3 regions of the Kitasatospora sp. NPDC053057 genome follow, and region 1 is predicted to be linked to each of the others. Evidence: riboswitches for the same ligand, from Rfam matches in the RefSeq annotation. Region 1 holds a riboswitch; each other region holds the start of a gene.

Region 1 (9,838 bases):
CCGCGGCCGACGGCAAGCTGCTCGCACTGTACGAGTCCTGGGGTTACTCGGCCGTGAACGAGGTCCAGCCGAATCCGGACGCACCGCCGCTCGTGGCGATGATCCGGAAGTGCGTGGTCTGAGGGTCCGATCGCGCCTGGGGAGCAGTTCCCGGTCCCGCCCGGCCCGGCCGGACGAACTCCTGGTCTGAGTGAGTGGTGGCGCAGCTGTAGACAGTGAGGAGCTGTTCGGCTCGGGCGTCGTCGGCGCCGTGGCGAAGACGGTCGGCCAGGTGCAGTTCAGCGGTGTTCGGGGTTCTCGAAGTCGAAGCGGCAGCCGGCGTCCCACTCGGAGCGCTGGTTGCCGTGGGCCGGGATGCCGCCGGCATCCTTCAACATCCGGGCCAGGTGGAGCTGGTTCCAGGTCATGAAAGTGGCGTTGCGATTGGTGAAGTCGTTCTCCGGACCGCCCGAGCCCTCATCCAGGTAGGACGGCCCGGGGCCCGCCTCGCCGACCCAGCCGGCGTCGGCCTGCGGGGGGATGGTGTAGCCCAGATGCTGAAGGCTGTAGAGGACGTTCATCGCGCAGTGCTTCGCACCGTCCTCGTTCCCGGTGATCAGGCAACCCCCGACCCGGCCGTAATAGGCGTACTGGCCATGCTCATTGAGGATCGACGAGCATGCATACAGCCGCTCGATCACCTTCTTCATCACCGAGGAGTTGTCTCCTAGCCACACAGGCCCGGCTAACGTGAGGATGTCTGCGGCCATCACCTTCGAGTAGATGACCGGCCACTCATCGGTCTCCCATCCGTGCTCGGTCATGTCCGGCCACACACCGGTCGCGATATCAAGATCCACCGCCCGCAAGACCTCGACCGCAACTCCTTGACGCTCCAGGATGCCCGTACTGAGGTCGATCAGCCCCTGCGTGTGGCTGCGCTCCGGTGACCGCTTCAGCGTGCAGTTGATCACCAGAGCGCTCAGATCACGGTAGGACGTCGCTGGTTCCGGCATGAACGTATCTCCTTCGCGCAGGCCGGGCGCACGGTGTCCAGCGCCAGCGGCTGCAGCCTCTCTGCTGCTTTCCGCCTCCTACTCCAGCAGATCTCGGACACCCGCGCCCGGCACGTTCGGCCACCCGCCTGATGTGCCGCCCTTCGCCCCCTTCGCGCACCACCGCGATCGGGCGGTAACCGACGTCACGGCCGTCAGCCATCAACAACCTGACTGGCTCAACCTTCAACTGACACTCGATTCGCCGATCGGGCACACGCAGGGCCTCCACCATGGGGGCGACAGCCTCCGCCAGGCCCCACGAGGAGGAGGTGAGAGCGAAGCGCCCGACGCCTGGCTCATCGGCAAGCCGGAAGGTGATCCTGCTATCGGGTTTCGGGCCGACACCAGCCCGGGCCGCAGCCCTCCTCGCGGACCAGGTGGGTCCACACCCACGTGGCAGCGCGGCTCGACTCGGAGGCTGGAGGAAACGGTCACCGTCACAGACGTGTTCGAAGCCGCGCGCCCCTCGCCGCACCATCCGAAAGGAGAATGACTCCCGGCCGTCGAGGACCATCGACAAGCTGGTCCGATTGGTGACTACCTGATCCCCCGTGCTCCGCCACCAGCCGCGACCGGCTTGAGCCTCCGAGCGACGATGCAATCGCCTCGGCGGGTTCGCGAGTTGGGCCCGTGAAGCACCAGGTGTGGCCAGCGCTTACGCGTCCGGCCTCAGCGCTCCCCTGACCGTGGCAGCTTGAGCCAGGACCGTCGAGCGTGCCCTGCGGGAGGACGGGCGGTAGGCGGGGCGCGCAATAGGCCTGTCGTACCGGAGGCCGGTCGGCCAGGCGGATGGTGTCCATGCGGTAAGAAGCGTGTCCTGATCGTTGGCGAGGCGCCCGTGCCTGGATAGACTCGCGCGGCCGACCGAACATCAACTCCAGTTCGGTACCGGAACAGCGCAGCACCACCCAGGACACCAGGCAGTTTGCAGCCGACGACCATGGGGGTCTCCATGCAGTTCCGCACCAGAGCGTCGCTCGCCACCGCGACCGCAGCGCTCGTCCTCGCCGCCGTCGCAGGCGGCACACCGGCCGGTGCGAGTACGGCCGATGGAAGCACGGGCGGCGCGAATGCGGCCCGCCCGCCGCTCGCCGTGATCTCGCCCGGCGATCCGTACGCCTCGTGCAACCTCGCCGCGGACGGCCCCGGCACCAATAGCCCGTCCGCCGAGGACGAACCGTACGCCGCCTCCAACCCGCTCGACCCGGCCAACACGATCACCATCTACCAGCAGGACCGGTGGTCCAACGGCGGCGCCCGGGGCCTGAGTTCGAGCTACACCACGGACGGCGTGCACTTCACCCAGACCGCCCTGCCGTTCACCCACTGCGCGCCGGGCGGGCTGGCCTACCAGCGGGCCTCCGACGGCTGGGTGAGCTTCGGTCCGGACGGCGCCGCCTACGCCAGCGCCCTGATCTTCGACGCCACCACGCCGCGCAGCGCGGTGGCCGCCGCCACCTCGACCGACGGCGGCCGCAGCTGGCAGCACGTCGCCGAGCTGATCAGCGACAACGACCCGGCGATCACCGACGACAAGAACGCCGTCACCGCCGACCCGGTGCACCCGGGCGTCGCCTACCAGGTCTGGGACCGGATCGACCAGACCACCGGCCCCACACCCACCTTCGACGGGCCGGGCTACATCTCCATCACCCGTGACCACGGCCGCACCTGGACCCCGGCGAAGCCCTTCGTCATCACCAGCACGACGCCGAACACCCAGACCATCGGCAACCAGATCGTGGTCGACCCGCGGACCGACACGCTGTACGACTTCTTCGACTGGATCACCTTCACCGACGGAACCGCCACCACCGTCACCGACGTGCACTTCGGCATGGTCAGCTCCACCGACCAGGGCCGGACCTGGAGCCAGCCGGTCCGGGTCGCCGCCGACACCTCCGTCCCCGAGGTCGACCCGAACGCGCCCGCCGACGCCACCAAGTCCCTCCGGGCCGGCGCCGGGCTGCCGAGCGTGGCCATCGACCCGCAGACCGGCGAGCTCTACCTCGCCTACGAGGGCTCGGAGTTCACCGGCGGCCAGTACGACGCGATCCAGCTGGCGCACTCCACGGACGGCGGCCGGACCTGGAGCGGCCCGATCCGGATCAACCAGGCCCCGGGCGCCCCGGCGTTCACCCCGTCCATCACCGTGACCGCCAACGGCACCGTCGCCGTCAGCTACTACGACCTGCGCTACCTCACCGCGGGCAACACCATCACCCTGCCCACGGCCGCCTGGCTGCTCAGCTTCCCGCGCGGCGGCGAGGACAGCCCGATCGAGCGGCAGGTCTCGCCGGTCTTCGACTGGCTCCAGGCACCCTTCGCCGGAGGCCACTTCCTCGGCGACTACCAGGCGCTGATCAACGACGGCCACCAGATCCGCCCGGTCATGGTGACCGCCAACAACGCCGACCCGCTGAACTCCACGGACGTGTACAGCGGCCGCTTCCAGCCCAGCACCCTGCGCAGCCCGGCCGCCGGCGCGCCGAGCGCACAGACGGCGCACGCCGCAGCGCCCGTGGCCGCCCCGCGCGCCGTGCAGCACCTGCGGCGCTGACCCGGTCGGTCCGGATGGACGGACGGCGTCCTGCGGCTCCTGCCTCCCGAAGGCGGAGCCGCGGGGCGCCGTTCGGGTTCCGGAGGCTCAGGGCCGCACCGCCATGCCCACTGCCGCAGTGCCCGGGGCCGTGCCAGAAGCGCTGTCCCAGGCGGACACCTGCCAGGCCGCCCGGCTGAGCAGCAGGCACAGCGGGGTGTAGAGCAGCAGGTTGAGCCAGTAGAAGGTGTCACCCGGGTCCGCCCAGGCGCCGGTCACCCAGACCAGTCCGGCCGCGCCGCGGACGAGCAGTCCGCAGGCCACCGCCCGGCTCCCCCAGCGCGGCAGCAGCGCGGGCAGCCGGCGGGCCAGGGCCGGCAGCCGGCCGCCCCGGACCAGCACCAGCGTCGCGCCCGAGAAGAGCATCCCCGCGAGCGGCACCAGCACCTGCGGGGTGAACGGCACCTGGGTGTTGAGCACCAGCTGCGAGAGCCGGGCGGTGCCGTCCACCGGCCAGGTCCGCCCGGTGGCCCAGTAGAGGTGGACCAGACCGTCCACCGCCAGCACCACGCCGACCGCGGTGGCCCTGCTGCTGATCTTCTTCGACTTCATGCCGTCACCTCACGGGGTCTCAGGACGCTCGGACACCCGAAGGAGCACCCCGCCGACCGATCCGTTCCTGTGACGAGGAACACTGCACCGGGGCGAAATCCGCAGGGAACGTTTCACCGCTTCGGGTCCTCCTTCTACGGACCCCGGTCGCCCGACGGACGACCCGACAGCAGAAGAAAGAGCGGAGAGACCACCATGCAGGAGCCACCGCCCGGCCTTGCCGAGCTGGTAAGGGCCGCCCAGGGCGGCGACCAACTCGCGGTCGGCCGGCTGCTGGACCTGATCACCCCGTACGTCCGCCGGCTCTGCGGCCCGATCGCGCTGGACGACGGCGCCGACGCGACCCAGGAGGCGCTCATCGTGGTCTTCCGCAAACTGCGCCAACTCCAGGACCCCGCAGCGCTGTACGGCTGGGTCCGGGCCATCGCGGTGCGGGAGGCGGTGCGGTGCGCCACCCGGGCGGCGCGCTCGCGGCCGGCCGAACTCGGCGAGGTGCCCGCGCCCGGCGACCCCCAACTCGCCGCGGACATCCGCGACGTGCTCTCCCGGCTCTCCCCCGAGCACCGCGCCGTGCTGCTGATGCGCGACCTGGAGGGGCTGGACGAACGACAGACCGCGGCACTGCTCGCGGTCGCGCCCGGGACGGTCAAGTCCCGGCTCTCCCGGGCCCGACTCGGCTTCCGAAAGGCGTGGCAGCAGTGACCGACACCCCGATGCCGCAGTGGCCCGTCGCCGAGTTCGACCCGGTCCGGCGACTGCACGTGATTGCCGCGACCGCGCCCGGGGCGGCCCGGATCGGCGAGACCGTCCTCGACGCGCCGTTCGAGCGGGTCTGGGCGCTCGCCCAGGACCTGGAGCGCACGATGCCGCTCTGGATCCCCGACGTCCGCACGGTGCACCTCGTCCGCTCCGCCCCTTCCGATTCGCCACGGGCGGCTTCGCTCCACGCCCGGATCCATGGTCACACCCGGCTCCGGGCGACGTTCGGGATCGACCTCGCGCCGGGTTGGTGCCTGATGCAGAGCCGCCTGGTGCTCGGCGGGATGGCGGCCCGCCCGGAGACCGACCGCACCACCCGCTTCGCCTTCCTCGGCGGCCTGCGGTTCCCCGGCGCGCGCCTCCTCGCCCCCGCGCTGCGCCCGTTCACCGGGGACCCGCTGGCCCGGTTCGCCGCCCTGCTCGACGAGGAGTAGGGGGGCACCGGTTGGGAGGCGGCGGCCCGGACGCGCGGCAGCGGCCCGGACGGGCGGCAGCGGCCCGGCCGCGGAGGCGGCCTCCCGGTCAGGGCCGGTGCAGGGCTTCGGTGAGCCGGGCGGCCGCCTCGATGACGGCCTGGGAGAGCTGGGCGCCGGGGTGGCGGGTGAGCCGTTCGATCGGGCCCGACACGGACACCGCCGCCACGACCCGGTTGGACGGGCCGCGGACGGGGGCGGAGACGGAGGCCACCCCGGGCTCGCGTTCGCCGATGGACTGGGCCCAGCCGCGACGCCGTACGCCGCTGAGGGCGGTGGCGGTGAAGCGGGCGCCCTGCAGGCCGCGGTGGAGGCGCTCGGGCTCCTCCCAGGCCAGCAGGACCTGGGCCGCCGATCCGACCTTCATCGGCAGGGCGAGGCCCACCGGGACGGTGTCTCGCAGGCCGAAGAGGCGCTCGGCGGCCGCCACGCAGATCCGCACGTCGCCCTGCCGGCGGTAGAGCTGGGCGGTCTCGCCGGTGAGGTCGCGCAGGTGGGTGAGGACCGAGCCGGCCGCTGCCAGCAGGTGGTCCTCACCGGCGGCGGCCGAGAGCTCGGCGAGTCGCGGGCCGAGGACGAACCGGCCCTGCAGGTCCCTGCCGAGCAGGCGGTGGTGTTCCAGCGCGACGGCGATCCGGTGGGCGGTCGGCCGGGCCAGGCCGGTGGCATCGACGAGTCCGGCCAGGGTGGCCGGACCGGCCTCCAGGGTGCCGAGGATCGAGGTGATCTTGTCGAGCACGCCGACGCCGCTCGTGTTCTCCATGGACGGGTACTCCAGTCTCGAATCCCGTGAGCCGTGGGTGGGTTCGGCTCACGGACGCTCCGGTGGGGTGGGGAGCGGGGTGGTCAGCGAGGACAGGCCTGCGAATGCAGCCGATTGCCTGCGCCGGACACGAGACGGGTACGCGGAAGGGCCGGGGCGGGAAGCGCCCGGGCGAAGGACAGCACAGAGAGCACCGTGTCTCCTCATCTTTCCCGCGCCACGTTGGCGACAGGCCGGAGTTGGCACTGATCCCGGGCGGCACGGCGCGTACTTCGGACGCCGGGTCGACCGGGGAGTTGCCGGGGCTTCGTAGGGCCGGTCCCTCCACCCCTCTGGATGATTCGCGACGAACCATACAAGACTTCCCCGGCGCCCCGCCAAACTTTTCCCTCACCCACACACCCGGGACCGCACCGGGCAGGGCCGCCCCCGGAACGCCCCCGGCCGTCAGAGCCGAGGAGTGCTCCCGTCGGCCGCCGCGCGCTGCCGCTGGTCGTGGCGAGCCACCCGGGCACGGTTGCCGCAGGACGGCTTGCACCACTCCTGCCGCCCGTGGCTCTTCACGAAGTAGCGCAGGCACCGGGGCACGGTGCAGGCGCGCAACTGCTCTCGTTGCGGGCCGCTCAGGAAGTCGATGGCGGCGCGGGCCAGGGCCGTGACGAGTCGGACCTCCGGTCTCGTCTCCGCCGACAGCAGCCGGGGCGCCGGGGCGCGGTCGGCGGCCGGCCAGCCCAGGTGCGGGACGAGTCCAGGCCGGCGATGGTCTCGGTGAGGGCGCGGTTGCCCGCGGGGTGGCGGGCGGTGCGGGTGAACAGGTCGACGAGCGGGCCGAGTTGCTCGTCGGCTTCGCCCGGCAGTACCTGGGCGCGGGTGTTGGCCAGCACGTTCCGGGACTGGTTCTGAGGATCAATCAGTCCTGGGCGTGGCGGATGATCAGCATGTCCTGGGTGTGGCCGATGGTGTAGCCGCCGTCGGGTCGGGTGAAGTGCTGCCGGACGTAGGCGGTGAGGGCGGCCCTGGTCGGGCGGGCGTCGAGGGTCGCGAGGTCGGCGACGTTGACCATGAACTCGGCGACGTCGACGGCTTCGGCGAGGTGGGGCGTGCGGTAGTGGAGGGCGAGGGTCTCCAAGGCGTAGTCGTGGGACGGGTGGTGGGTGCGCAGGCGGTCGAGGAGGGGGCGCAGGTCGTAGCGGACGCCGGTGAAGTGCGCGGCCATCCGCATGCAGGGGCTGTCGGGGTTCTGCAGGACGACCAGGAGGGTGCCGCCTGGGGCCGTCCAGCCGAGGGCGCGGGCGACGGTGGGGAACCAGTCGGGCTCCGGGACGTAGTAGAGCACGTGGGAGAGGTGGACCAGGTCGGCCGGCTCGGGCGGGGTGGCGCGGTCCAGCGGTTCGGGGAGGACCAGGGCGTCCGGGCAGGCGGCGGTGAGCTTCTCGCGCATGGCGGCGCTCGGCTCGACGGCGATCGTGCGGTCGAAGTGCCGGGCCAGGTAAGCGGTCGTGCGGCCGTCGCCGGCGCCGAGGTCCAGCAGGACCCGGCGGTGCGGCAGGGAAGTGGCGATCTCGCTCAGCCGGGCGTGGGTCCGGGGCTTCTCGTCGGTGCCGGCGAGGAAGAGGTCGAAGGCCCGGCGGTAGTCGGTGCCCGAGGTCTCCAGTACGCGGACCGGATCGGTGTCGGTGGTCATCGGCTGCTCCATCGGGCGGCCCTCTCGTGTGATGTGCGGCCGGCGTTCGGCTCGGGTCGGCCCATTGCAGCCCGGTACGGCGCCCGCGGAGTGCAGGGACGTTCCTGCCCGCGTGTTGCGTGCACGGCGGTGTGGCCGCCTTGAGCCCTTGACCGCCTTTCGTCAACCTGCCGAACGGCAGCTTCACCTGGTGGGGTGGTTAGCTTTCGCTTTTCGATAGGTAGTCGAACCAGGCTTGGACTTCTCGCCTGGTACGAATACGGAACGACAGGAAATCCGGTACGGGCGGGGGAGTTGAAACGGATGAGGGCGAAGGCGGAGACCCGGACGGTTGCCGTGGCCGGGGTGGAGTTCGGCTGGGGCAGTTCGGGGAAGTTGAGCGCGGTGCTGTCCGCCCTCCGGGGCGCCGGCGGCGACCGGCTGAGATTCATCGGGCTGGCCTCCGGACTGGGGAGGTCGGTGCTCGCCGAGCAGCCGGTGGAGCGCTGGTTCGACCTCCCGGACACCCGGTCGGACGCTGAGCTGAGACGGATCGTCCAGGCGGAGCGTGTGGAGGCGGCACTGGTGGTGCTCGACGGCGGGTTGGCGAAGGCGCTGCGGGCCTGTGGGGTGCCCGTGGTGTTCGTGGACAGCCTTCCGTTCCTCTGGACGGACGGCGACCGCGCCGACCTCCCGCTGGACGTCGAGGTGTACTGCGCCCAGCGGTGCGTGGAGCTGCCGCGGGAAGGCGCCAGGGTGCTGGCCGACGTGCACCACCTCCGCTGGGTGGACGCCGTGATCGTCGACGGCGGAGCCACCCGCAGCACCGCGCCGACACCGCACCCCCGGCGTGCCCTGCTCAACCTCGGCGGCCTGCGCGCGCCCCAACTCACCGACTGGGCCGGCTATCCGCGGCTCGTCCTGCCCGCAGCCCTGGAGGCGCTCACCGCGAGCGGGATCACCGAGGTGCACGTCGCGGGCAACCTGCCCGCCTGGCTGGCCGCGCAGCTGGTGGACTCCTGTGTGCATCCGGCCACCACCACCGTCGGCGCCCTCCCCCATGAGGCCTTCCTGCGCCGCCTCGCCGAGTGCGACGTGCTGCTCACCTCCCCCGGCCTGACCACCCTCCTGGAGGCGGGGCAGCTCGGGACCCCAACGGTCTGCCTGCCACCGCAGAACCTCAGCCAGATCTTCAACGGCCGCTTCCACAGCCAGGCGCTCGGCATCGACATGCGCGTCCGCTGGCCCGAGGAGGTCTTCGACGAGGACGAGGCCCTGGCACTGCGGACCCACGGCGAGCGCAAGGCCCTCGACCTGATCCACAGCGGCATCGCCCGCGCCGCCGACCTCGGCCGCCACCGGACGGCGACGGCCGTACGGCAGGGGCTGGTCGAGAAGCTCAAACGCCTGGCCGACGTGTCGGGGTCGGACACGCCCGGCTCCGACGCGCCCGGCCTCAGCACGCCCGGACCGGACTGGACAGCGATGACGCGCGCGGTCGGCACCGCCGGCGCGGCGCAGGTCGCCGACGCTCTGGTCCAGCTCATGGTCTGACCCGCAGTCACTCGCGGGCGTAGGCATCGACCTCACCGCCCGGACCTGGATGGTCGAGCGGTTCCTCGGCGGCACCGACTGGAAGGCCTGCGCGATCGTCCACCGGGGTGAAGGTGCTGGACGCCTGGCCGAGCGCGCTGCCCTGCCGCCCGCTGGACGCCGTGGCCGGCTTGAACAACATGGCCAGGTGGCCGGCGTGGCCGGTGCGATGAACACCAGCATGAGCGTCGGCACCCGCGAGGCCCCTCCAGTCGATCGGCGCACGCTGGTGCAACGGATCGTCACCGGCATGGGCATCGACCACGGCACGCGTACGGCTTCGACGTCCTCAGCGCCACCCTGGACGTCTACCGGGGCATCCGGCCGGACCTGCACTACGCCGTGCGCCGGTGCGCGGGGAGCCTGCTGCTGCCGCTGCCGGGTACGGGAACGGGAACG
Region 2 (9,838 bases), on a different contig from region 1:
GCCAAGTGGTTCTACGACAACACCCGGGTGGGGGACCTGGTGACGGTGGTGAACAGCCACGGCGCCGGCATGGAGCCCTTCGGCAACGGCTTCGGGGACTGGAACGTCTCCTGGACGGACTGGGTCAAGCACAGCGCCCTCGGGAAGCCCCTCAGCACCACCGTCCCGGCCGCCCAGGCCCCCGCGGCCGGGATGATGCGCCCCGAGGTCTGAGGGAGCCGCTGTGACTCCCCGCTCGGCTCCGCTCAGGCCTCGGGGTAGGCCACGCCCAGGGCGGTGAGCACGGCGGCCAGGGCGTCCGGGTGGGACAGGCCCAGCCGGCTCGCGCGCTCGGCGTACTCGGTGGCGGCCTCGGCGGCCAGCCGGTGCGCGGCGTCCCCGGTGGCGGCGATCAGGGTGCCGCGCCGGCCGTGGGTCTCCACCACGCCGTCCGCCTCCAGCTCCTTGTAGGCCCGGGCGACCGTCCCGGCGGCCAGCCCCAGCTCCTCGGCCAGGGCCCGTACGGTGGGCAGCCGCAGCCCGGTCGGCAGCGCGCCGGAGCGGGCCTGCTCGGCGATCTGGGCGCGGATCTGCTCGTACGGGGGAGTGGCGGCGGCGGGGTCGACGGACAGCTGCACGGGTGGCTCCTGGAAGCGGTGCGGGTACGAGAAAGCCCGAGGGCCGCCGACCAGATGAACTCTGGTCAGCGGCCCTCGGGGTGACGCGGGGGGTGCGTACGGGATCAGTGGTGGCCGTGGCCGCTGGTGATCTCGTGGTGCTCTTCGGCGGTGGGCTTGGGGATCTGGCTGCCCTCGCCGTAGAAGCCGCGGGAGAGCTTGGCCCGGGTGCGGGTGAGGGCGCCGGCCTTGCGGGCCACGCCGTTCTCGTCCGTCTGGGCCGGCAGCTCGACCGGCTGGTTCTGCTCGTGCGCCGTGAGCGTGTGCAGGTCCTTCTGCGGCAGCTGGGCGTGCACCTCGACGAACTCACCGTGCGGCAGGCGCTTGATGACGCCGGTCTCGCGGCCGTGCAGCACCTTCTCCTTGTCACGGCGCTGCAGGCCGAGGCACCAGCGCTTGGTCACGATGAAGGTGATGACCGGCACCACGAAGAAGCCGGCGCGCACGAAGTAGGTGATCGAGTTGAGCGACATGTGGAAGTGCGTGGCGAACAGGTCGTTGCCACCACCCACCAGCAGGACCAGGTACAGGCTGATCCAGGCGGCACCCAGGCCGGTGCGGACCGGGGCGTTGCGCGGGCGGTCCAGGATGTGGTGCTCGCGCTTGTCGCCGGTGATCCAGCCCTCGATGAAGGGGTAGACCGCGATGGCGACCAGGACCAGCGGGAAGATCATCAGCGGGACGAAGACACCCAGGTTCAGGGTGTGGCCCCACAGGCTGATCTCCCAGCCCGGCATGACGCGGATCAGGCCCTCGGAGAAGCCCATGTACCAGTCGGGCTGGGCGTCGGTCGACACCTGGTCCGGACGGTACGGGCCGTACGCCCAGATCGGGTTGATCGTGGCGATCGCCGAGATGGCGGCGATGATGCCGAAGACCAGGAAGAAGAAGCCACCGGCCTTGGCCATGTAGACCGGCATCAGCGGCATGCCGACGACGTTCTTCTCGGTCTTGCCCGGGCCCGCCCACTGGGTGTGCTTGTGGTAGAAGACCAGGATCAGGTGCGCCACCAGCAGGCCGAGCATGATGCCCGGGATCAGCAGGACGTGGATGGTGAAGAACCGCGGCACGATGTCGTGGCCGGGGAACTCGCCCCCGAACAGGAACATCTGGACGTAGGTGCCGACCAGCGGGACCGCGAGGATCGCGCCTTCCATGAAGCGGATACCGGTACCCGACAGCAGGTCGTCGGGCAGCGAGTAGCCGAAGAAGCCGTCGAACATGCCCAGGACCAGCAGCAGGAAGCCGAAGACCCAGTTGATCTCACGCGGCTTGCGGAACGCGCCGGTGAAGAACACGCGCATCATGTGCACGAGCATCGCGGCCACGAAGACCAGGGCGGCCCAGTGGTGGATCTGGCGGATCAGCAGACCGCCGCGGATCTCGAAGCTGATGTCCACCGTCGAGGCGTACGCCTCGGACATCCCGATGCCCTTGAGCGGCACGTACGAGCCGTTGTAGACGACCTCGGCCATCGACGGCTTGAAGAACAGCGTCAGGTAGACACCGGTCAGGATGATGATGACGAAGGTGTAGAGGCAGATCTCGCCCAGCATGAAGGACCAATGGTCCGGGAAGATCTTCCGCAGGTTGGCCTTGGCGAGGGAGTAGATCCCCAGCCGGCCGTCCGTCCAGTCAGCCGCGGCCTCCCACTTGTTGGCGGGGTTGGCACGCGTGCTGGACGGCTTGGCGGCACCGGTCGTGGTGCTGCTCGCGCTACTCATCGAGCACGCTCCCAGAAGCTCGGGCCGACAGGCTTCGCGAAGTCGCCGGTGGCGACCAGGTTGCCCTTGTCGTCAGTGGTGATCTTCAGCTGCGGCAGCGGGTGGCCGGCCGGGCCGAAGATGACGCGCGCGCCGTCCGCCAGGTCGAAGGTCGACTGGTGGCAGGGGCAGAGCGCGTGGTGGGTCTGCTGCTCGTACAGGCTGATCGGGCAGCCGACGTGGGTGCAGATCTTCGAGTAGGCGAGGATGCCCTCGAAACCCAGGTCCCTGGACTTGTCGTCCTTGATGTCCTCCGGCGCGATGCGCACCAGCATCAGGGCGTCCTTGGCGATGCGCTGCTGGAAGTCCTCGTCGTGGGTGGTCAGACCCTCCGGCATGGCGAAGGTCAGCGAGCCGACCACGAGGTCCTCGGGCTTCATCGGCTGCATGGTGCTCATGTTGACGAGCGCCAGCGGCTTGGCCGGGGTGGCCTCCCGCCAGCCCGTCTCCTGGAGCTTCTTCTCCGGCAGCGGGCCCAGGTCGCGGAGCAGGACCACGCCGGAGAGCGGGACCAGCGCCATCGACCCGATGAGGGTGTTGCGGATCATCTTGCGGCGACCGAAGCCGGACTCGGCGGCACCGGTCTTGAACTGCTCGATGACGTCGTTGCGGACCTCGTCGGAAGCCTCGATCGGGTGACGCTCGGACGGCATCTCGACGTCCGACATCAGGGTGCGGGCCCAGTGGACCGCGCCCGCGCCGATCAGGAACAGCGCGACGCCCAGGGTCAGGCCGAGCGCGAAGTTCAGCGCGCTGACGTGACCCAGCGGGAAGATGTAGACGATCTTGTCCGGGTCGATGGCCACGTACGAGGCGATGAAGCCGACGGTGGCGAGCATCGAGACCACGAACATCAGCGAGACCTGGCGCTCGGCCCGCTTGGCGGCCCGCTCGTCGATGTCGGTGCGACGGGGCTCGTGGGCCGGCAGGCCCGGGTCGGCGAACGGGTTGCCGTGGTCGGCAACCTCGCCGGCGGAGCCGTGCGGCTCCGGGAGCTTCTCTTCTGACATGTCGTGGCTCATGACTTCTTGGCCTTGGTGGTGTGGGCGGCGACCCAGATCGCGACCGCGATGAGCGTGCCGAGGCCGAAGATCCAGCCGAACAGACCCTCGGTCACCGGACCGAGGCTGCCCAGGGTGAGACCGCCGGGGTTGGGCTCATCGTTGGTGGTGTGGCGGACGAAGGCCACGATCTGCTTCTTCTGCTCCTCGGGCATGGTGCTGTCCGGGAACGACGGCATGTTCTGCGGGCCGGTCTGCATGGCCTCGTAGATGTGCTTGGCGTCCACGCCCTCCAGCGACGGGGCGTACTTGCCCTTGGTCAGGGCACCGCCCTGGCCCGCGAAGTTGTGGCACTGGGCGCAGTTGGTGCGGAACAGCTCGCCACCCTTGGAGATGTCATCGGGGTCGGTCGAGGTGTACTGATCCGGCTTCGGCGCGATCGGGCCGGGGCCGAGCGAACCGATGTACGCGGCGAGCTGGTCGATCTCGCCCTGGGTGTAGATCTTCGGCTTGCGCGGCACCTGGGCGCCGGGCTGCTGGGCCGGCATGCGGCCGGTGCCGACCTGGAAGTCGACGGCGGCGGTGCCGACGCCGACCAGGCTCGGACCCTCGCTGCTGCCCTGGCCGTTGATGCCGTGGCAGGAGGAGCAGCCGACGGCGAAGAGCCTCTTGCCCTCATCGATCGCGAGCGACTGCGCGGCGACGTCGGCCTGCGCCTTGTCGGCGGGCGCGAACGCGGCGTACAGCCCCCCGGTTGCCGCCAGGGCGAGAAGTAGGACGACCAGCGCCGCCAATGGGTGGCGCCGTCGTGCGGAGAGCTTTTTCACGGAATAACCCCGGTGTCAGGATCTGGTCGACTGGTGGGTGCACCCGGCGGCCGGTCTGGCCGGCACGAGGCTGCCTGTCCAAGGCTGCGCGCGCGGTCGGTCGGTGGGAGCGTCGGCACCGGCAGAAGCGGCCCGTCGCCGGTGAGGGCGGGGGCCGCAGCCGGTGGCCAGCGACCTGATCAGCTGGTTACTTGATCAGGTAGATGGTCGCGAACAGGCCGATCCACACGACGTCGACGAAGTGCCAGTAGTAGGACACGACGATCGCGGCGGTGGCCTGCTCGTGCGTGAAGCGCTTGGCTGCGTACGTCCGTCCCAGGACCAGCAGGAAGGCGATCAGACCACCCGTCACGTGCAGACCGTGGAAGCCGGTGGTCAGGTAGAACACCGTGCCGTACGGGTCGGAGGACAGCGAGAGGCCGTCGTTCTTGACCAGCTCGGTGTACTCGTAGACCTGGCCGCCGATGAAGATCGCGCCCATGAAGAACGTGAGGATGAACCACCCGCGGAGCTTCTTCACGTCACCGCGCTCGGCGGCGAACACGCCGAGCTGGCAGGTGAGCGAGGAGAGCACCAGGACGGTGGTGTTGATCGAGGAGAACGTCACGTTGAGGGCGTGCGCCTTCTCGGCCCAGAACTCGGCTCCCTTGACGGAGCGGAGCGTGAAGTACATCGCGAAGAGGGCCGCGAAGAACATCAGCTCGGAACTGAGCCAGACGATCGTTCCGACGCTGACCATGTTCGGTCGATTGACCGATCCGTGCGCGTGCCCGGTTTCTGTTGCTGTTGCTGTCGCCACGACGGACATTATGTCGGTCCCTTATTCCGTCTTCACGTCGGGGGGTGTCCCTCGGAGTGTCCGGTGCGTGCGGTATGCCCGCTTGGAGGGCGACGGGGTGTCCGTGTGCGGGCTGAGCAGCGGCGTGTCCCATTTCTGACGGTTCCTCGGGCGGGCCCGCTACCCCCTTGCCCGGCGCGTCGTTGCACGGACGGCGCAGTGCCGCGATGTAGGGGAGAGGACGCCGCATCCGCCGTCCGGGTGGACCGAGGGGGACCGGGTGACGGGCCGTCCTCCGGGTGGGTGAGCCGCGGGCGGGGCGGCTTGGGGAGGAACGTGCGCGAGGGGGACCGGCGACGGGGGAAACGGGAGTAGCATCCGGATCAGGTGAACGTGGTCCGGATCACACTTGAGGGAGCAGGGTCCATGGCGTACACGACCGACGAGACGCTCACCGTCCTCGTCTACAGCGACGACCGCAACACCCGCGAGCAGGTGCTGACGGCACTCGGCCGCCGGCCCGCCGAGGATCTTCCGGAGCTGTCCTACCTCGAGTGCGCGACCACCCCCGCGGTGATCAAGGCATTGGAGAAGGGCGGCATCGACCTCTGCGTGCTGGACGGCGAGGCGGTCCCGGCCGGCGGGCTCGGCCTGGGGCGCCAGCTCAAGGACGAGATCTACGGCTGCCCGCCGGTGCTGGTGCTGATCGGCCGGCCGCAGGACTCCTGGCTCGCCGCCTGGAGCCGGGCCGATGCCGCGATCTCCCACCCGGTGGACCCGGTGGCGCTGGCCGGGGCGGTCGCCACCCTGCTGCGGGCACGGCTGGCCAAGCGGGCTCCGGCCGCGCGTTGAGCGGTGCCGTCTCAGTACTGGAGAAGACCGGGCCCTAGGCACCCCGCCGCTCGATAGGCTGGCTCCATCCGTACGGACGTCCCCCCGGCGCGGGGGAACCGACAACAGCTGGAGTCAGCCATGGTGAACGTGAACCCTGCGAACGGTGGTACCGACCCCGCGCAGGTGGTCCGCACCTGGCCGGACCTCCTGGCGGCGCTGTTGAAGGGGGAGGACCTCGACCGCTCGTCCACCGCGTGGGCGATGGACCGGATCATGAGCGGTGAGGCGTCCCCCGTCCAGGTGGCCGGGTTCATGGTGGCGCTACGGGCCAAGGGCGAGACGGTCGACGAGATCGCCGGTCTGGTCGATGCGATGTACGAGCACGCCGAGCCGCTGGACATCCCCGGTCCGGCGGTCGACATCGTCGGCACCGGCGGCGACCGGGCGAAGACCGTCAACATCTCCACCATGTCGGCGATCGTCGCGGCGGCCGCCGGGGCCAAGGTGGTCAAGCACGGCAACCGGGCCGCCTCCTCCTCCAGCGGCTCCTCGGATGTGCTGGAGAAGCTCGGGGTGGCGCTGGACCTGTCGGCCCGGCGGGTGGCCGAGGTGGCCGAGGAGGTCGGGCTCACCTTCTGCTTCGCGGCGAAGTTCCACCCGTCGATGCGGCACGCCGCCACCGCGCGGCGCGACCTCGGGGTGCCGACCGCCTTCAACATCCTCGGCCCGCTGACCAACCCGGCGAAGGTCACCTCGCACGCGATCGGCTGCTTCGACACCCGGCTCTCCGGGCTGATCGCCGGCGTGCTGGCCCGGCGCGGGGCGACGGCGCTGGTGTTCCGCGGTGACGACGGGCTGGACGAACTGACCATCACCACCACCTCGCGGGTGTGGCTGGTACGCGACGGGGCGGTCACCGAGACCACCTTCGACCCGCGGGACGTCGGCATCGAGCTGGTCGGCATCGAGGCGCTGCGCGGGGCCGACGCCGCGTACAACGCCGAGGTCGCGCGCCGGCTGCTGGCCGGGGAGCGCGGGCCGGTGCGGGACGCCGTCCTGCTGAACACGGCGGCGGCGCTGGTCGCGATGGACCTCGGCGACGCACCGCTGACGGAGCAGCTCGCGGCGGGCATGGCCCGGGCGGCCGAGGCGATCGACTCGGGCGCGGCGCAGGACCTGCTGCGGCGCTGGTCGGAGGCCACCAGCCGGATCTGAGGCGGCAGTTGAGGGCCCGTGTCGATTCGTCGGCACGGGCCCTTGTGGCACGCGCCCCGAGCGGGCGAAGACGCTGTCCGGATGGTGGATGCCTGTTTGACCGTCCGACGTACCCGACCTAGAGTCTGGGCCAGGTCATGAGTGACAGCGCGAAGCCCCAGCTGGCTGTCCGGCAACCCTCCGTCCGTGGCGGGGTGCCCTGGGTGAGGACCGGGTCGCCGGGCAAGCCGTCCGCGCGACAAGCGCGGACACCGGACGGTCAGCACTCCCGGGGTCCCTTACCCCGTGAAGGAGTGCATCCTCATGTCCCTCTCCGCCCACCCGTCGCCCGCCGCCACCCTTCTTTCGGCGCGCTCCGCGCGGCTTTTCCCGAGCGCCCCGCTCGCCGTCCTCGGCCACGACGTCCAGGTGCCGCTCGCCAGCGGTGAGAAGGTCGGCTACGCGGCGCTCGACTACGCGGCCAGCGCGCCGGCGCTCCAGCGGGTCTGGGATGACGTCGCCGCCTACGCCCCGTACTACGGCAGCGTGCACCGCGGCGCCGGGTACCTGTCGCAGCTGTCGACCGACCTGTTCGAGCAGAGCCGCCGGACCGTCGCCGAGTTCCTCGACCTGCGCGAGGGCGACCAGGTGGTCTTCACCCGCGCCACCACCGACTCGCTCAACCTGCTGGCCGCCGCCGTGCCGGCCGGCACCCGGGTGTTCGCCTTCGAGACCGAGCACCACGCCTCGCTGCTGCCCTGGGCGCACGCCGGGCTGGAGGTCAGCTACCTGCGGGCGCCGCGCTCGCGGGCCGAGGCGGTGGCCGCGCTGGAGGCGGCGCTCGCCGGGGCGCCCGAGGGGCCGAAGCTGCTGTGCGTCACCGGCGCCTCCAACGTGACCGGCGAGCTGTGGCCGGTCGCCGAGCTGACCGCGACCGCGCACCGGCACGGCGCCCGGGTGGTGCTGGACGCCGCCCAGCTGGCCCCGCACCACCGGGTCTCGGTGCGCGAGCTGGACGTCGACTGGATCGCCTTCTCCGGCCACAAGCTGTACGCGCCGTTCGGCGCCGGGGTGCTCGCCGGGCGGGCGGACTGGCTGGACGCGGCCGAGCCGTACCTGGCCGGCGGCGGGGCGACCCGGACGGTGGCCCGGGAGCTGGACGGCTCGGTGGCGGTGCAGTGGCACACCGGCCCGGCCCGGCACGAGGCCGGCTCGCCGAACGTCATCGGCGCCTACGCGATCGCCTCGGCCTGCCGGGCGCTGACCGAGGCCGGCTTCGACGCGCTGGAGGCCCGGGAGCGGCGGCTCGTCGAGCGGCTGACGGCGGGGCTGGCGGAGATCCCGCAGGTCAAGGTGCTGAACCTGTTCGGCGAGGGCTCAGCCCGGGTGGGCGTGCTGTCCTTCGTCGTCCGCGACTGGAACAGCTCGCACTTCTCGGCCGCGCTGTCCGCCGAGTACGGCATCGGGGTGCGCGACGGGCTGTTCTGCGCCCACCCGCTGGTGCGGACCCTGCTCGGGGAGGAGTCCGGCGTGGCGCCCGGTCCGGTCTCCGAGTGCGGGGCGCCGGAGCCCTCGCTCCCGGGGGAGCGCAGCCTGAACGCGATCCGGGTGAGCTTCGGGGCCGGCACGCCGGACGAGCACATCGAGCGCTTCCTGACCGCCGTCCGCGAGTTGGTCACCGACGGCGCGGCGTGGAACTACCGCAACGAGGGCGGCCGTTGCGTCGCCGACAGCCGCCGCTAGGTGCGTGCCCCGGCGTCGGCCCGCAGGCGGGAGTCCGAAGACCGGCCCTGGGCCTGACGGCTACTCGTCCAGGCCGAGGGCGAAGGCCGCTTCCAGGTCGTGCTGGGAGTAGGTGCGGAAGGCGATCTGGGTCTCGGTGTGGGCCACGCCCGGGACCTTGTTCAGCCGGCCCGGGATGACCTCGGCCAGGTCGTCGTGGCGGCGCACCCGGACCATCGCCACCAGGTCGTAGCCGCCGGTCACCGAGTACACCTCGCTGACGCCCTCGATGGCGGCGATGGCCTCGGCGATCTCCGGGATGCGGTCGACACTGGTCTTGATCAGGACGATGGCGGTGATCACTGTTTCGGGCTCCTTCGTGGGGTGCGGCCAGCGTATCGGGCCTCAGCCGGGGCGTCTTGGGGGGTGTCCGACCACGGTGCAGGCGTACAGGAAGCCGGCCGAGAAGCCGATCACGTGCACCAGGTAGGCCACCCCCGGGCCGGCCGAGTGCACCGACCACCACTGCAGCGCGAACCAGAGGCCGAGCACCAGCCAGGCCGGGAAGCGCAGCGGGAGGAAGAGGAGCAGCGGCACCAGGGTGGTCACCCGGGCCCGCGGGTGGAAGCGCAGGTACGCGCCGAGCACGGCGGAGATCGCGCCCGAGGCGCCGATCAGGACTCGGGTGGAGCCGGGCGAGTGCGCCTCGGCGAGCGCGAAGCCGTACGAGGCGAGGCTGCCGGCGGCCAGGTAGAAGAGGAGGTACCTGGCCCGGCCGAGCCGTCGTTCGACGGTGGGGCCGAAGACGTGGAGGAAGAGCAGGTTGCCCAGCAGGTGCAGCCAGCCGGCGTGCAGGAAGAGCCCGGTGAGGGCGGAGACCGCCGGGTGCTTGCCCGGAGTGGGGGCGGCGGGGCAGCCGGGGACGGGGTCGGGGCCCTCGGCCAGCTGTTCGGCGGTGAGCGGGTGGCCGGTCAGCAGCTCGGCGGGGACGGCGCCCCAGCGCTGCTCGTACCGCTGCTCGGCGCAGATCCGGGCCTGGCCGGTGCCGTACAGCGGGTTGAGA
Region 3 (9,838 bases), on a different contig from region 1:
GTTGGCGCCGGCGGCGACGTTGCGCAGACCCTCGCGAACCAGGGCCTGGGCGAGCACGGTGGCGGTGGTGGTGCCGTCACCCGCGACGTCGTCCGTCTTCTTGGCGACCTCCTTGACGAGCTCCGCACCGATCTTCTCGTACGGGTCCTCGAGCTCGATCTCCTTGGCGATGGACACACCGTCGTTGGTGATCGTGGGGGCGCCCCACTTCTTCTCCAGCACGACGTTGCGACCCTTGGGGCCGAGCGTGACCTTCACTGCGTCGGCGAGCTGGTTCATGCCACGCTCAAGGCCGCGGCGAGCTTCCTCATCAAAGGCGATGATCTTGGCCATCAGAAGTGGTCCTCCGGGACACGGTCGACTGCTCGGACCAAGGGGTGCCCGCGACGGACGGCCCTGGTGCGCGGAGGTCCATTCCCCTACCGCTCCCGGGGGCCTCACCGACCCGGTCCGCTGTCACTCTCACACTGTGAGTGCTAACGCAATGATTAGCACTCCGGGTGGTCGAGTGCAAGCCCAATCGCCAACCCGCGAGCCGTCCTCCGGGCCCGCACCGACTCCCGTCCGGGCCCGTGCGGGAACGCGAACGGGCCCGTACGACGCGTGTCGTACGGGCCCGTCGAGAAGCGAGTGGTCACCAGCCGTGGGCCGTGCCGAGCTCCTGGATTCGGAAGGGGTCAGACCGCCGCGCGGACCATGTCCGCCTGCGGGCCCTTCTGTCCCTGGGAGATCTCGAACTCGACCCGCTGGCCCTCCTCGAGGGTGCGGTAGCCGTCCATCTGGATCGCGCTGTAGTGGACGAAGACGTCCGCACCACCGTCGACCGCGATGAAGCCGTAGCCCTTCTCCGCGTTGAACCACTTGACGGTGCCCTGAGCCATTCCGAACTCCCCTAGTGCTGTGCTGGCCCTTCACGGTCCCGCAGGTCACGGGCCCGGGTCTGGTTTGAAGGCCGGCCCGGGGAACCCCCCCTGGGCGCAGCCGTGCACGCCGCAATCCTCCCCACGGGAACGCCGGACGGCTTCCGTGAGCGGGTGATTACGTCGACCGCCGCTGAATGTATCCGGATCGACGCCCTCTGCAACAGGGTCAACCGCCGGGAATTCCGCAGCACCGTCAAGAGACAACACCGAGCAAATCGGAAGGAACTCGGCATTCCGCGCGGGACATAGCGGACGAATTACCCAAATGCCCGCAGGAATTCTGACATCTGCCTGACATGTTTCCCGGGCCGGCCCCAGCGTCCGGACGCCCTCCGGCGAACCACGCCGTGGGCCGGAAGGGGAAGCCCTGTTCCCAGCCGAGCCACACTCTACTCCGACTTGACCCGGAAATATTCCCGCCGAAATGCAAGCGGCCGCCCGCACATACGGAGAGTGGAATTCCGTACGTACGGGCGGCCGCGAAGCAGACCCGGAAGCGGGTCGGAAGGCCGGGAACGGCTCAGCAGCCGCCGGCCACCGCCGGAATGATCGAGACGCTCGCGCCGTCCTTGATCTCGGTCGCCAGGCCCTCGGCGAACCGCACGTCGTCGTCGTTCACGTACACGTTCACGAAGCGGCGCAGCTTGCCGGTGTCGTCCAGGATGCGGGCGGAGATGCCCGCGTGGTTCTTCTCCAGGTCGGCGATGACCTCGGCCAGGGTGGCACCCTCGGCGGTCACCTCGGCGGCGCTGCCGGTGTAGGTGCGCAGGATGGTGGGGATGCGGACGTTGGCGCTCATGGCTCTCCTAGCGGGGGTGGGGTGGTTCAGGCGGACGCGAGGCCGGCGGCGCGGAAGGAGTCCAGCGTCGGGCGGATGACGGTGGTCATCCCGGCCTCGGAGACGGCGTCCAGCGTCTTCAGGCCGTCGCCGGTGTTGATCGCGACGGTCTCCCTGGCCGGGTCCAGCTGACCGGTCTCGACCAGCTTCTTCAGCACGCCGACGGTCACCCCGCCCGCGGTCTCGGCGAAGATGCCCTCGGTCCGGGCCAGCAGCCGGATCGCCGCCACGACCTCCGCGTCCGTGACGTCCTCGACCGCGCCGCCCGTCCGGCGGGCGATGTCCAGCACGTACGGGCCGTCCGCCGGGTTGCCGATCGCCAGCGACTTGGCGATGGTGTCCGGCTTCACCGGCTTGATCACGTCACGGCCGGCCTTGAACGCGGCCGACACCGGCGAGCAGCCCTCCGCCTGGGCGCCGAAGATCCGGTACGGCCGGTCCTCCACCAGACCCAGCTTGATCAGCTCCTGCAGCCCCTTGTCGATCTTCGTCAGCTGCGAGCCCGAGGCGATCGGGATGACGATCTGCTCCGGCAGCCGCCAGCCGAGCTGCTCGCAGATCTCGTACGCCAGGGTCTTGGAGCCCTCGCCGTAGTACGGCCGCAGGTTGACGTTGACGAAGCCCCAGCCCTCGCCGGCCGGGTCCCCGATCAGCTCCGAGCAGAAGCGGTTCACGTCGTCGTAGTTGCCCTCGATGCCCACCAGCTCGCCGCCGTACACCCCGGCCATCACGACCTTGCCCTGCTCCAGGTCGTGCGGGATGAAGACGCACGAGCGGAACCCGGCCCGGGCCGCCGCCGCGCCCACCGCCCCGGCCAGGTTGCCGGTCGAGGAGCAGGACAGCGTGGTGTAGCCGAACGCCCGGGCCGCCTCGATCGCGCAGGCCACCACCCGGTCCTTGAACGAGTGGGTCGGGTTGCCGGAGTCGTCCTTCACGTGCAGCTGCGCGGTGAACCCGAGCTCCCGCCCCAGGTTGTCCGCCTTCACCAGCGGGGTCCAGCCGGGGTTCAGGTTGGGCTTCGAAGCCACGTCGGCCGGCACCGGCAGCAGCGGCGCGTAGCGCCAGATGGACGCGGGGCCGGACTCGATCCGCTTGCGCAGCTCCTCGGCGCGCTCGCTGCCGAACTCGTAGGCGATCTCCAGCGGCCCGAAGCACTCCAGGCAGGCGAAGCTGGGGCCGAGCGGGAAGCGGGTGCCGCACTCGCGACAGGACAGCGCGGCGGCGGGGCCGAGGTCGACGGAAACGGGTGCGGCGACAGAAAGGGTCGTCTCAGTGATAGCCATGATGGCGGAGGCCTCTCCTCATCTTCCCCGTGGCGCGGTCGCGCCACAGGCCGGAATTGGCACCTGTCCCGCCGGGGCCTGTCGACGACAGCCGAGCGAGAAGGTTGCCGGGACGTCAACGGGCCGTTCCCTCAGTCCCTCTGGATGAGCATGTGAAGTTATGGTTCAGCGGCGACCCTGGCGTGCAAAGGTCCGACCGCTGTACGAAGACTGTATCCGAAGGCGTCAATCCTGAACGGGACCGTCCGCCACGCGAGATGACCCGTTCCACCTATCCCGCCGAGGAGAGTCACCGTGCCCGCCGAACCGACCCCCGCACTCCTCCCGCAGGCGGCGTCCTGGCTCCGCCGCCGCTCGTGGAGCGCGGCCGACCGGCCGGTGGACACCCTGCTGGAGGCCAAGCGGCGCACCGGCCGCACCGTCAGCGTCGTCCTCCCCGCCCTCGACGAGGAGGCCACCGTCGGCGACATCGTCCGCACCATCCGCCGCGAGCTGATCGAGCGGATCCCCCTCGTCGACGAACTCGTCGTGGTCGACTCCGGCTCCACCGACGCCACCGCCGCCGTCGCCGCCGAGGCCGGCGCCCGGGTGGAGCACCGCGACGCGATCCTCACCCGGCTGCCCGCCGTCCCCGGCAAGGGCGAGGTGCTCTGGCGCTCCCTGCTGGTCACCCATGGCGACATCGTCTGCTTCGTCGACGCCGACCTGCGCGAGTTCGACCCGGCCTTCGTCTCCGGCATCATTGGCCCGCTGCTGACCGACGAGAAGATCCAGCTGGTCAAGGCCATGTACGACCGCCCGCTCGAAACCGACAATGGTGCGATCCTCCCGGCCGGCGGCGGCCGGGTCACCGAACTCGTCGCCCGCCCCCTGCTCAACCTCCACTGGCCGGAACTCGCCGGTTTCGTCCAGCCCCTCGGCGGCGAGTACGCGGCCCGCCGTTCACTGCTCGAACGACTGCCCTTCCCCACCGGCTACGGAGTCGAACTCGGCCTGCTGGTCGACGCGCTGGAACTGGCCGGACTGGACGCCCTGGCACAGGTCGACGTCGGCGTCCGGCACCACCGCCACCAGGACGGCCAGGCCCTCGGCCGGATGGCCGCCACCATCTACCGCACCGCCCTCGAACGCCTCGACCGCACCCACCGCCTCAAGGCCTCCGCCGACCTGGTCCACCCCCACCTCACCCAGTTCACCCGCGACCCGGAAACCCGCGCCTTCACCGCCCACACCCACCCCGTGACGGCCCTGGAGCGCCCCCCGGTGCACACCGTCCCCGAATACGCCACCCGTCATTGAAGGGTTTGCCACCACTGACCCTTGGCAACATGCCAACCATGGGCGATCTCACGACCGAACGTTCGAGTGCGACCGGCACCGCCCCCGTCCTGGTGGCCTCCAACCGGGGACCGGTGTCGTTCAGCACCGCCGACGACGGCACGCTGACCCTGCGCCGCGGTGGCGGAGGCCTGGTCTCCGGCCTCTCCGCGATCGACGACCCCAACGCCGTCTGGGTCTGCGCCGCCCTCGGCGACGCCGACCGCCGGGCCGCGAGAGAGGCCCCCGACGGCCGCCTCGACCTCGCCGGGCACGAGGTCGGCGGCCAGGCCGTACGGATGCTGGACATCGACCCGCAGACCTTCGCCCGCGCCTACAACGGCGTCGCCAACTCCACCCTCTGGTTCGTCCACCACCTGCTCTACGCGACCCCCACCGCGCCCTCCTTCGACGCCGGCTTCCGCACCGAATGGGCCGCCTACCAGGCGTACAACACCGCCTTCGCGGACGCCCTGGCCGCCGAAGCCGCCCCGAACGCCGCAGTCCTGGTCCAGGACTACCACCTCTCCCTCACCCCCGCCCTGCTCCGCGAGGCCCGCCCCGACCTGCGGATCGGCCACTTCTCCCACACCCCCTGGGCCCCGCCCGAGTACTACCGGCTGCTCCCCGACGACGTCGCCCGCGCCGTCCTCACCGGCATCCTCGGCGCCGACCGGGCCGGCTTCCTCACCGAACGCTGGGCCCGCGCCTTCGCCGCCTGCTGCGAGGACCTCCTCGGGGCGACCGTCGACCACGACGCCCTCACCGTCACCCTCGACGGCCGCACCACCCGGCTGGGCGTCCACGCCCTCGGCGCCGACGCCGACTTCCTCCGCGAGCGCGCCCACCGCCCCGACGTCGACGAACGCCTCGCCGCCCTCCGCACCGCCGTCGGCGACCGCCGCACCGTAGTCCGGGTCGACCGCACCGAGCTGAGCAAGAACATCGTCCGCGGCTTCCAGGCCTACCGGCACCTGCTCCGCACCCGCCCCGAGTGGCACGACCGGGTGGTGCACATCGCCTTCGCCTACCCCTCCCGCACCGACCTCGCCGAGTACCGCGACTACACCGCCGCGGTCCGACGCCTCGCCGACGAGATCAACGCCGAGTTCGCCACCCCCACCTGGCAACCCCTGATCCTGCACGTCAACGACGACTTCCCGCGCTCACTGGCCGCCTACCGGCTCGCCGACGTGGCGCTCGTCAACCCGATCCGGGACGGCATGAACCTGGTCGCCAAGGAAGTCCCCGTCGTCTCCGACCACGGCTGCGCCCTCGTCCTCTCCCGCGAGGCCGGCGCCCACGCCGAACTGGGGGACGACGCCCTCACCGTCAACCCCTACGACGTCATCGCCACCGCGGAGGCCCTGCACACCGGCCTCGCCATGAGCCCGGAGGAACGCGCCGACCGCACCAAGCGCCTCGCCGCCGCGGCCACCGCGCTCCCCCCGCAGCAGTGGTTCCTCGACCAGCTCAACGCCCTCTGACCGCCTCCCCCAGGGCGCCCAGCAGCTCCACCACACCCTCGGGCCCGTCGACCACCAGATCCGCCCGGTCGGCCAGCTCGCGCACCGGCGCGTCCCCCACCGCCCCGGCACACACCAGCAGCCCGGCCAGACCCTGCCCGCGCAGCTTCTCCACCGCCGCGAAGGCCGCCACATCCCCCAGGTCGTCCCCCGCGTAGAGCACCGACCGCGCCCCGCGCTCGCGCAGGAACCCGGTCAGCGCCGCGCCCTTGTCCACCCCCGGCGGCCGCAACTCCAGCACCAATCGCCCGGGCTCCACCACCAACCCGTACTCGGTGGCCAACTCCCCCACCGGCGCCCGCAGCAGTTCCAACGCGGCCTCCGGCGCCCCCGTCCGCCGGGTGTGCACCGCCACCGAGCGCCCCTTGTCCTCCACCCACGTCCCCTCGGGCGCCCCCGCCCGCTCCAACACCCCCGGCAGCTCCGCCCGCACCTCCGCCACCCCCGGGTGCACCTCCGGCGCCGTCACCGCACCCCCCTCCCACCGCTCGGCCCCGTAGTGCCCCAGCACCACCAGCCCGGGCACCCCCGCGAACCCGCCGTACTCCGCCGCCACCCCCGCCGGCCGCCCCGTCACCACCACGACCGCCCCCACCACCGGCGCCAATCCCCGCAACGCCCCCGCCACCCCCGGATGCGCCCGCGCCGCCCCCGGGTCCGCCACGATCGGCGCCAAGGTCCCGTCGAAATCCAACGCGACCACCGCATCCCCCGGCGCCGCCAGAATCGCCCGCAACCCGTCCCGCCCGGCATCGGTGGCCGGCACACCCATCTCCTCGAAACCCATACCAACCCCCATACCCGCACCTCCCCCGGAGCACCCCCGTGGGTCAGCGGGCCGCCCGCCGCGCCTCCCGGACCCGCCGCAAGCGATTCACCAGCACCGGAGCGAAGGCCAACGCCTCCTCCCGGTCCAACAACCCGTTCAGCACCTGGTAGTACCGCGTGGAGGAGAGCCCCAGCTCCTCCCGGATCGCCCGCTCCTTGGCCCCGGCCGTCCGCCACTGCCGCCCCTCCAGCGCCAGCACCGCCCGGTCCCGCTCACTCAGCTCGCCCAGCTCACCCACCGAAAAACACCTCCGCGCATCCCCCCACGGACCTACGGAGTGTCATTCTCCCGCCGAACCCCGACGAACGGACCGGCCCAGGGTCCTACTGCTTCCGGACCCGGGCCGCCTCCTTCATCGCCGCGTCCTGCAGCCCGCCGAGCACCTGCTTCGGGTCCCCGGTCACCGCCTGCCCGATCCCCGCCTTGATCCGGTTGCTGACCTCGCCCCAGGCCGGGTCCCCGAACGGGTAGAAGCTCGCGTTGGTCAGCCCGACCGTGAACTGCTTGAGGTCCTCGTGCTTGGGGTCCGAGGACATCTGGCTGAACGCGTCCTGGGTGACCGGCAGCAGGTTGTACTGCTCGTCGAACTTCAGCTGGTAGTCCTTGGTGTAGACGAAGGACAGGAACTTCTTGATCTCGTTCTTGTGCCCGTTGGCCTTGAACGCCATCATCCAGTCCGCGACCCCGAGGCTCCCGGTCCTCCCGACGCCGTCCTTCTTCGGGATCGGCGCCGTCCCGAAGTCGATCTTCCCGGCGGACGCCAACCGCAGCAGCGTCGGGTGCCCGTTGAGCATCGCGACCTTCCCGGACGCGAAGTCCTGGAACACCGGCGTGCGGTTCATCTTGCCGGGGTCCGGGTACGTCAGCCCGGTGCTCACCAGGTTGTTCTTCAGCCAGCCGAACGTCGCCTGGTTCTGGTCACTGTCGATGGTGTAGTTGCCGACGTCGTCGGAGAGGCTGCCGCCACCGCTCAGCGTCCACAGCATCGACTCGGCCGGCGCCTCCTCGGGCCCGAGCGGGAGCCCGTACGGGGTCACCCCCGGCACCTTGGCCTTGATCTTCTCGGCCGCCGCGCGGAGCTCGTTCCAGGTGGTCGGCGGCTGGGTGATCCCCGCCTGCCGGAAGATCGCCTTGTTGTAGAAGAGGACCCGCGAGGACGACACGAACGGGATCCCGTACTGGGTGCCCAGCACCTGCCCGGCGTGCGAGAAGTTGTCCATGAACTTGGCCTGGGTGTCCATGGAGAGCACGTCCGCGGCCGGGTACAGCCGGTCCGCCGCGACCTGCTCCGCGAAGCCGCCGGTCTGCAGCAGGTCCGGCGACTTCCCGGCCGCGATCATGTCGTCGACCTTCTTGCCGATGTCCGTCCAGCTGTCCACCTCGACCTGGACCTTGATGCCGGGGTTGGCCGCCTCGAAGGCCTTGGAGACCTCGTCCCAGTAGTGCTTGGAGCTGGTCTCGACGTTCTCCCCGTAGTCCGCGGCGACCAGTTTGAGCGTGACCGGCCCGTCGCCCTGCCCACTGCACGCGCTGACCGCGGTGAGCACCAGTGCTCCGGCCAGCGCCGTTCCGAGCACACGGGTGGAAACGTGGGCGCGCCTGTCCAACGCGGGTACCGCCTTCGGGGGAAATACGGCCGGACGAGGGAATCCGGCAGGGGGAGCGCAAGACTGCCAAACGGCTCGCCCACTGGTCCACACCACTCGGCCCCATCCGCCGAGTAGTTACCGAAGTGCCCCGGTTCGTTGCACGATGCGCAACAAAGGGCGAACGCAAGCCCTCACCCCGGCCCTCGGCGCAAAGCCCCGCACACCCCCGCGGCCGAGACAAAGCTCACCCAGTATGGACCAGACCAATCCGACAACTGGACTAGACCTCTTCGACCAGACCAAGGGAAACTGTCCTCCGTGAAGCACGTCATCGCACTCGATGTAGGCGGCACCGGCATGAAGGCCGCGCTGCTCGCCCAGGACGGCTCCGTGCTGTTCGAAGCACGCCGACCGACCGGGCGGGAGCACGGCACCGACGCCGTCGTCACCGCCATCCTCGACTTCGCCGCCGACCTGGCCGACGAGGGCCGCGCCCGCTTCGGCGTCGCCCCCGCGGCGGCCGGCGTGGCCGTCCCCGGCACGATCGACGAGAAGAACGGGATCGCGGTCTTCTCCGCCAACCTCGGCTGGCGCGACCTCCCGATGCGGGGGCTGCTCGGCGAGCGCCTGGCCGCCCCCGGCGGCCCCGCGATGCCGGTGGCGCTCGGCCACGACGTGCGTTCGGGCGGCCTGGCCGAGGGCCGGCTCGGAGCCGGCCGGGGCGTCGACCGCTTCCTGTTCATCGCCCTGGGCACCGGCATCGCCGGCGCCATCGGCATCGACGGCCGGATCGAGGCCGGCGCGCACGGCTACGGCGGCGAGATCGGCCACGTCGTGGTCCGCCCCGGCGGCCCGCGGTGCGGCTGCGGCGGCCGCGGCTGCCTGGAGACGCTGGCCTCGGCCTCCGCCGTCTCCCGCGCCTGGGCCGAGGCCAGCGGCGACCCCGACGCCGACGCGGCCTCCTGCGCCGCCGCGGTGGCCGCCGGGGACGACCGCGCCCGGGCGGTCTGGCAGGACGCGGTCGACGCCCTGGCCGACGGCATCGTGCTCGCCCAGAGCCTGCTCGACCCGTCGAGGGTGATCGTCGGCGGCGGGCTGGCCGAGGCCGGCGACACGCTCTTCACTCCGCTGCGCACGGCGGTCACCGAGCGCCTGACCTTCCAGGTGCCCCCGAAGGTCGTACCAGCCATGCTCAAAGACACCGCCGCGTCCCTGGGCGCGGGCCTGCTCGCCTGGGATCTGCTCTCCTTGGAGGTGACCGCGTGACCACCGCGGACCGTGACCGTACTGCCCTGGCCGGCGCCCGACTGGTCCTGCCCGGCGGCGTCGTCGAGGGAGGCCGCCTCGCCGTCGAGGGGTCCCGCATCGCGGCCGTCACGAGCGCGGCGGGTGGCGGTGGGAGCGAGCCGGGCGACCTCGACCTGACCGGCCACACCGTCGTACCCGGCTTCGTGGACCTGCACGTCCACGGCGGCGGCGGCGCCTCCTACGCCTCCGGAATCGCCGAGGAGGCCCTGCTCGCCGCCCGTACCC

What was found. A riboswitch is a leader RNA that binds a small molecule or an ion and turns the genes downstream of it on or off. The one in region 1 is predicted to bind S-adenosylmethionine.
Region 2: linked by a shared signal. The riboswitch ahead of ACIG5E_RS18020 (aminotransferase class V-fold PLP-dependent enzyme) and the one ahead of ACIG5E_RS28545 (IclR family transcriptional regulator) in region 1 are both predicted to bind S-adenosylmethionine.
Region 3: linked by a shared signal. The riboswitch ahead of thrC (threonine synthase) and the one ahead of ACIG5E_RS28545 (IclR family transcriptional regulator) in region 1 are both predicted to bind S-adenosylmethionine.

The regions. Positions count from the first base shown of each region.
Region 1 covers NZ_JBITZP010000033.1:16,055-25,892, forward strand. The annotation lists gene ACIG5E_RS28515 (hypothetical protein) at 1-122, shown strand, start outside; gene ACIG5E_RS28520 (flavodoxin family protein) at 279-995, opposite strand; gene ACIG5E_RS28525 (neuraminidase (sialidase)) at 1,990-3,597, shown strand; gene ACIG5E_RS28530 (DUF3995 domain-containing protein) at 3,685-4,188, opposite strand; gene ACIG5E_RS28535 (RNA polymerase sigma factor) at 4,384-4,890, shown strand; gene ACIG5E_RS28540 (hypothetical protein) at 4,887-5,381, shown strand; gene ACIG5E_RS28545 (IclR family transcriptional regulator) at 5,470-6,183, opposite strand; SAM riboswitch class I at 6,384-6,526, opposite strand; partial or broken gene ACIG5E_RS28550 (CGNR zinc finger domain-containing protein) at 6,631-6,924, opposite strand; gene ACIG5E_RS28555 (class I SAM-dependent methyltransferase) at 7,094-7,867, opposite strand; gene ACIG5E_RS28560 (hydroxymethylcytosylglucuronate/cytosylglucuronate synthase) at 8,171-9,400, shown strand; gene ACIG5E_RS28565 (hypothetical protein) at 9,408-9,704, opposite strand.
Region 2 covers NZ_JBITZP010000015.1:98,339-108,176, forward strand. The annotation lists gene ACIG5E_RS17980 (Ig-like domain-containing protein) at 1-213, shown strand, start outside; gene ACIG5E_RS17985 (GntR family transcriptional regulator) at 246-617, opposite strand; gene ACIG5E_RS17990 (cytochrome bc complex cytochrome b subunit) at 722-2,380, opposite strand; gene ACIG5E_RS17995 (Rieske 2Fe-2S domain-containing protein) at 2,377-3,429, opposite strand; gene ACIG5E_RS18000 (c-type cytochrome) at 3,438-4,247, opposite strand; gene ACIG5E_RS18005 (heme-copper oxidase subunit III) at 4,435-5,055, opposite strand; gene ACIG5E_RS18010 (hypothetical protein) at 5,452-5,877, shown strand; gene trpD (anthranilate phosphoribosyltransferase) at 5,998-7,074, shown strand; SAM riboswitch class IV at 7,208-7,325, shown strand; gene ACIG5E_RS18020 (aminotransferase class V-fold PLP-dependent enzyme) at 7,378-8,796, shown strand; gene ACIG5E_RS18025 (Lrp/AsnC ligand binding domain-containing protein) at 8,857-9,138, opposite strand; gene ACIG5E_RS18030 (rhomboid family intramembrane serine protease) at 9,181-9,838, opposite strand, start outside.
Region 3 covers NZ_JBITZP010000025.1:27,811-37,648, reverse strand. The annotation lists gene groL (chaperonin GroEL) at 1-333, opposite strand, end outside; gene ACIG5E_RS24925 (cold-shock protein) at 678-881, opposite strand; gene ACIG5E_RS24920 (ubiquitin-like small modifier protein 1) at 1,444-1,722, opposite strand; gene thrC (threonine synthase) at 1,749-3,044, opposite strand; SAM riboswitch class I at 3,060-3,195, opposite strand; gene ACIG5E_RS24910 (glucosyl-3-phosphoglycerate synthase) at 3,339-4,343, shown strand; gene ACIG5E_RS24905 (trehalose-6-phosphate synthase) at 4,382-5,848, shown strand; gene otsB (trehalose-phosphatase) at 5,835-6,659, opposite strand; gene ACIG5E_RS24895 (DUF3263 domain-containing protein) at 6,718-6,945, opposite strand; gene ACIG5E_RS24890 (extracellular solute-binding protein) at 7,040-8,293, opposite strand; gene ACIG5E_RS24885 (ROK family protein) at 8,624-9,571, shown strand; gene nagA (N-acetylglucosamine-6-phosphate deacetylase) at 9,568-9,838, shown strand, end outside.